DNA from 3 places in the Lysinibacillus sp. FSL L8-0126 genome. Region 2 is predicted to be linked to each of the others. Evidence: predicted binding sites of a transcription regulator. Region 2 holds the regulator's gene; each other region holds the start of a gene.
The links. Region 2 encodes LexA, which represses DNA repair genes until DNA is damaged. Its sites were predicted from a motif close to CGAACATATGTTCG; they were not measured.

Region 1 (2,276 bases), 530 kb from region 2:
GAGCAACTCATGGTTCTGATAGACAGAGTACTCGATGAAAAAGATGAAAACGCATTTTACCAATACGCAGCCGAACTACATTCCTTGCAGCAAACAGAGGATGAATCATACTAACGAACCCGCTCTCCATGTCTATTGGAGAGCGGGATTTTTTTGTGTGCTTTGAAAACCCCCTGCTATGCAGGGGGTTCCGGAAAGCTTTTAGCTATGGACAATAAAAAAACTCCAAACGTACAATAAAGTCAGGTCTAGTCAACCGACTTCGTACGAAAGGAGCCACCATAAATGGATAACAAAAGTTTAGCACATACAACGTGGAATTGTAAGTATCATATCGTCTTTGCGCCAAAGTATAGAAGGCAGATTATTTATAGTCAAATTAAAGCAGATGTTGGAAGAATATTGCGCCAATTATGTGAAAGAAAAGATGTAGAAATCATAGAGGCAACAGCCTGTCCTGACCACATTCATATGTTGGTAAGTATTCCACCGAAATTGAGTGTATCTGCGTTCATGGGTTATTTAAAAGGGAAGAGTAGTCTAATGATTTTCGACCGACATGCGAATTTAAAGTATAAATACGGTAATCGTCAATTCTGGTGTCGAGGATACTATGTGGACACAGTCGGCCGAAATAAGAAAAAGATACAAGAGTATATAAAAAATCAATTACAAGAAGATATCCTGCAAGATCAAATGACGATGAAAGAATTCATTGACCCATTCACAGGAGAAGAAATCAAGAGAAAGAAAAAATAAGTAAGCCGCTTTAGCGGTTTGTGTGAAAACGGAGTGCGGTTGGCAGACCATTCAGAATGTCTTTAGACATGGGCCAGTACCCCAGCGTTTCACGCGCAGAGCAAACCACCAGTTATACTGGTGGTTCTGATTTGATTGAAGGAGAGCTGCTGGTTCAAAAAGTGAGAGTCTTCGCTTATAAAAGAGGGAGAGTTGCTCAGAAAGTAAGAACTCCTGCTCAGGAGTAAATCCGCTCTCAAAGCAAGAGCCCTGGCTCATAAAAGAATGCAACCCACGCCAAAAATCTGTTACCCCACTCACAAAAGCAGAAGCCCTCTACTGAAAATATTATGACTTCTACTCAAGAATCGAAATCTATTGAATAGATTAAGCTTGAAAATGTGTTGAAGCGGCTATTATGAGAGTAATAAGTATTCTTCGCTTCACGGTTATTCATTTAAATTTTAGGGATAAAAAAATTTTTACAAACATTCGTTCGTTAAATGTTCGAAATTTTAATATTGCTATGCTAAAATATATGTACAAATTGGAAGGAAAGGATGGGGACAGGTGTGCAAACATTTGATTTACAAGCGCCATATCAGCCTAACGGGGATCAGCCACAGGCAATTGCGGAATTAGTGGAGGGTGTGAAAGCGGGCAAGCGTCATCAAACATTACTTGGTGCTACGGGAACAGGTAAAACGTTTACCATTTCTAATGTCATCCAGCAAATTAAAAAACCAACACTCATTATGGCACATAATAAAACACTAGCTGGCCAGTTATATAGTGAGTTTAAAGAGTTCTTCCCGAATAACGCTGTTGAATATTTTGTCAGCTACTATGATTACTACCAACCAGAAGCCTATGTACCGCAGACAGATACCTATATAGAAAAAGATTCCAGCATTAACGATGAAATTGATAAGCTGCGTCACTCTGCTACTTCTGCATTATTTGAGCGTGATGATGTCATCATTATTGCATCTGTGTCCTGTATTTATGGTTTAGGTTCTCCTGAAGAATATCGAGAAATGGTTGTATCAATTCGCACAGGTATGGAAATTGAACGTAATCAGCTACTGCGCAAACTTGTAGATGTTCAATACGAGCGTAATGATGTCAGTTTTACTCGGGGAACATTTCGGGTACGTGGAGATGTAGTGGAAATTTTCCCAGCCTCACGTGACGAGCATTGTATTCGGGTGGAGTTTTTCGGTGATGAAATCGATCGTATTCGAGAGGTGGATGCCTTAACTGGAGAAATTTTATCGGATCGAGAGCATGTTGCTATATTCCCGGCATCCCACTTCGTTACACGAGAAGAGAAAATGCGAAAAGCGATTGAAAACATTGAAAAAGAATTAGAGGAACGTCTTGCGTTGCTACGTGCAGAGGATAAATTACTAGAGGCACAGCGCCTAGAGCAACGGACACGTTATGATTTAGAAATGATGCGTGAAATGGGCTTTTGCTCAGGGATTGAAAACTATTCACGCCATTTAACATTGCGTGGAGCAGGTGCCACTCCATAT
Region 2 (2,276 bases):
AATTGTTCAATCTTCAAGCATATGGAGGGAAGCAAGTGAAACCGATTATTGGCATTACAGCCTTTGTGGAAGATGATTTATCCTCTCGATTAAATGCTGCTTACAGTAAAAGTATCATTGATGCAGGTGGGATTCCTCTTATTATTCCACTTGGCGTAGAGGAGGATGCCACACAAATTCTATCCCTTACAGATGGTTTATTGTTATCTGGAGGCTATGACGTGCATCCATTTCTGTATGGGGCAGAGCCTGCACCAAAACTAGGGAAAATTCATCCAGCAAGAGATACGGTAGAGTTAGCATTAATTGAAGCGGCATTCACACGAAAGATGCCTATTTTGGGTATTTGCCGAGGCATTCAAATACTAAATGTAGCACTAGGTGGTACTTTATTTCAGGATATTGATAGTGACCATTTTAGTACTAAGCTGCTCAAGCATGTACAGCAATCTGCTCGAGCTGTAGCTACTCATTATGTACAAATTATGGAGGAGAATTTATTAGCGACCATTTTACAACAAGAGAAAATAGCGGTAAATTCATTTCATCATCAGGCAGTTAATGTATTAGCAGAGAAATTAAAAGTAGCAGCAAAATCGAGTGATGGCATTATCGAAGCAGTTGTTCATGAAGAGTTGCCATTTTGCTTGGCTGTTCAGTGGCATCCCGAGGAACTAGCTATAGCAGGAGATGAGCCTGCACAAAAATTATTTTCAGCCTTTGTTGAAGCTAGCTTAAAATTCAAAAAGGAAGCGTAGCAGGGGGACTGTACAAAGAATCCAACCATATATGGATTCTTTTTTTGCGTAAAAAAGAGGATACATGCTCTTAGAAGGAACACATAATCCTCAAAACCTACTTTAAATGATTAATGTACACGACGATATAGTCCTACAACTTGTCCTAAAATAGAAACTTGATCGACGATAATAGGCTCCATAGATGAGTTTTCAGGCTGTAAACGGAAATGATTTTTTTCCTTGAAGAAACGTTTGACCGTTGCTTCATCCTCTGCTGTCATGGCTACAACAATATCTCCGTTATTAGCTGTTGCCTTTTGCTTCACAATAACTAAATCGCCGTCTAAAATTCCTGCTTCAATCATAGATTCCCCCATAATCTCTAGCATGAATAACTGATCCTCGCTTGTGCCATACGTATCTGGTAATGGGAAATATTCTTCAATGTTTTCAATAGCAGTAATTGGGGAACCAGCAGTTACCTTCCCCACAAGTGGTACATGAATGACTTGCTGCTTTTGAATAGACTCTTCAGGCTCTAAAATTTCAATTGCACGTGGCTTTGTTGGATCTCGACGAATAAAGCCCTTTTGTTCTAATCGAGCTAAATGACCATGAACAGTTGAACTTGAAGCAAGTCCGACTGCTTCCCCGATTTCACGTACTGATGGTGGATATCCCTTAGCTCGTACCTCTTCTTTAATAAAAGCCAAAATGTCCTCTTGTCTTTTCGAAACTTTTTTCATGAGTGCTCACCTCTTTTTTCTAATATCATTCTTCTTATTTGATAGTATAACAGAATGCGAACATGTATGCAAACATAGGTTCGAAAAGTGTTTGACAAAAACGTTTGTTCGCTTTATTATGAGAACATACATTCCGAACAAACATTCTAGAAAAGGGGTTGTAACTATGACATGGTTAAAGAAAAATACACATATCTCCATTTTATTAGGAGCTTGTCTATTATTTGCAGGATACCTTTACATCACTGATCCAGGAGATGTTAATTACGCAGAAATTCAAATTGAACATGGGGATAGCTTGTGGTCGTTAGCAGAGCAATACCGTGGTAAGATGAGTACAGATGATTGGATTAAGCTGGTCAAAACAGAAAATGAATTAGCAGATATTAAAATTGTGGCAGGAAAGTCTCTAGTTATTCCTGTATTGGGTGATCAAGCCAATCCCATCCATACTATCGAAATTGCGAGAACTGAACAATGATGAATAAACAAATGTCGGCTGTTGTCTATTGCCGTGTAAGTACTGAAAAAGAAACACAAAGCTCCTCATTAGAGCGCCAACAGGAAGAGTTGCTGCGCTACGCTAGAGAGCAAGGCTATGAGGTAAAGGGTGTATTTAAGGATAAGCATAGCGGCTATGATGTAGAACGCGATGGCTTGCTTGAAATGCTTGATTTCATTAAAGAAAAGGGAATTAATGCCCTTTTTGTACAAGATGAAACACGATTAGGACGTGGGAACGCAAGGATGGCTGTGTTGCATTTATTGCAAAAATCAGCAACAGATGTTT
Region 3 (2,276 bases), 1.9 Mb from region 2:
TTTCAGCACCACGGTGTACACCACCAATACCACCTGTTACAAAGATTTCAATGTCTGCAAGTTCAGCACAGATCATTGTAGCTGCAACTGTTGTCGCACCTAATTTTTTTGTTGCAAGTAAGTAGCCTAAGTCACGACGTGAAGCTTTTGCAACGCCTTGTGAATTTCCAAACATCTCTAGCTCTTCATCTGATAAACCGATTTTGATTTTGCCATCTATTAAGGCAATGGTTGCAGGTACTGCACCATTATCGCGAATAATTTGCTCAACTTCACGCGCAGTTTTCACATTTTGTGGATATGGCATACCGTGTGAAATGATTGTAGATTCTAATGCCACGATTGGTAGACCTTTTGCTTGTCCTGCTTTTACTTCTTCTGATAATACGATGAATTCTTTCATGTTGTTATTCCTCCATTTCATTTTTTAACAAATCTACTGATAATTCAGGTCTTACTGTATAAGGAGATGCCAATGTATTTTTAGCATTTGTTAACCCTGCATCAATACATGTCTCAAAAGATTGACCTGTCAACCAACTGTGTATCACAGCGCTGACAAACGCATCTCCTGCTCCTGTAACATCTTCAATTTTGTTGATCACTTTCGCAGCGAAATGACGAGGTGCGATCGTCGTAGATGCTGCATAAACACCCTTGCTACCAGCTGTGATAATGACATGTTCAGCACCTAGTTGTAAGAGCTGTTGTAATGCTTTTTCATAATGGGTAGCGTTTTCAATTTTATGTCCAACAATTGTTTCTGCTTCATCCGTGTTACAAATAAACCAAGTTACACCTTGTAATGTTTCAGGTAGTCGATTCATTTTTGGCGAAGATACTGGCACAATGACTAATGGAATGGCACGAGCAATGGCTACTTGCTGGATATACGCCACTGTTTCTTTCGGGCAATTTAAATCCAAAATAAAGCAACCAGCATTCACTAGCATTGTTTCATGCTTTTTCAACAAACTCGGTAACAGCAGGTCATAAACCTCCATATTGGCTACAGCTAATGCTAGCTCACCTTGTTCATCCATAATAGCTGTATAGGAACCCGTAGAAGCCTCAGCTAGCTGCTCCACATAACGTAGATTCATAAAGGATTCCGAAGCTTCTTGGATCACTTGCCAATCAGCATCTTTACCAGCCGTTGTTAATAACGTCACTTGATGGTTTAATCTGCCTAAGTTTTCAGCAATATTTCGACCAACTCCACCTACACTAAAAGAAGAGCTGGCAGGGTTAGATGTTCCAAATTGAACATTGCCCTTCACATGGAATTTTCGGTCTAAATTAGCTCCCCCGATGCAAATAATTTCATTTTCCTCGGGTAAAATATAAGCACGACCTACAATTTTTCCTTGCTTTGTTAAACTAGACACTAAATTAGCAAGCACGGGACGGGACAGATTCATTGTATCTGCCATCTCTTGCTGAGACATAAACGGGTTTTGGCGAATTAAAGCAAGCACCGCCTGTTCTCTTTCATTCATAGCATCACCTTTTATTATATTTGTTTATATTGTAAACTTTTGTTTGTTAAATGTCAAACTAATATTGATAAAAAAAGTTGAACCTCTTTCTGTCGAGGTTCAACTTTTTTAGTCGACTGTTTATCCTTGCTGAGGCGTTTGTTTTTTTACAATGATAACGAATAAGCTTGCCAATGCACAGAATAGGCCAGCAAGGAAAAAAGCCCATGTGTAGGAATTGAAAAATTTATAAATCACCCCACCCCCATACGCAGCAACTGCCGCTCCTGCCTGATGTGAGGCGAATATCCATCCGTAAATAATGCTGCTTTTTTGCATCCCAAAAATTTGTCGTGTAATGCTGATAGTTGGTGGTACTGTGGCAATCCAATCGAGTCCATAAAAGATGCTGAAAATCGTCAATAAAACAAAGGAGCCTTGAGCGAGTGCATAAGGGAGTAGCAAGAGAGAAGCTCCCCTTAACAAGTAATACCAAAATAATAGCCAACGATTATCAAAGCGATCCGATAGCCAGCCAGAGGCAGTCGTGCCTAATAAGTTAAACACCCCCATAAAAGAAAGAAGAGATGCAGCGGTTACTAGCGGAACGCCAAAGCTAATACAATATGACACAAAGTGAGTTCCGATTAATCCACTTGTCGAAAGACCACAAATGAAAAAGCTGCCTGCTAAGAGCCAAAATGCTTTGACTTTAACTGCCTCTGCTAAACCAAGAAATGCCATACTAATTGGATTCTTCTTGGGCTGTACTTGCGGCTCTCCTATAATCTCATCATG

Region 1: uvrB (excinuclease ABC subunit UvrB) is a predicted target of LexA. The motif match lies at 1,224-1,237, and genes of this name have one in related genera.
Region 3: MHI34_RS14570 (carbohydrate kinase) is a predicted target of LexA. The motif match lies at 1,532-1,545, and genes of this name have one in related genera.

The regions. Positions count from the first base shown of each region.
Region 1 covers NZ_CP152028.1:749,029-751,304, reverse strand. Annotated here, with positions in the region: gene MHI34_RS03630 (IDEAL domain-containing protein) at 1-114, shown strand, start outside; gene tnpA (IS200/IS605 family transposase) at 286-759, shown strand; gene uvrB (excinuclease ABC subunit UvrB) at 1,299-2,276, shown strand, end outside.
Region 2 covers NZ_CP152028.1:223,021-225,296, reverse strand. Annotated here, with positions in the region: gene MHI34_RS01150 (A24 family peptidase) at 1-2, shown strand, start outside; gene MHI34_RS01145 (gamma-glutamyl-gamma-aminobutyrate hydrolase family protein) at 36-758, shown strand; gene lexA (transcriptional repressor LexA) at 869-1,486, opposite strand; gene MHI34_RS01135 (LysM peptidoglycan-binding domain-containing protein) at 1,653-1,967, shown strand; gene MHI34_RS01130 (recombinase family protein) at 1,964-2,276, shown strand, end outside.
Region 3 covers NZ_CP152028.1:2,982,719-2,984,994, reverse strand. Annotated here, with positions in the region: gene MHI34_RS14575 (pseudouridine-5'-phosphate glycosidase) at 1-403, opposite strand, end outside; gene MHI34_RS14570 (carbohydrate kinase) at 408-1,499, opposite strand; gene MHI34_RS14565 (MFS transporter) at 1,620-2,276, opposite strand, start outside.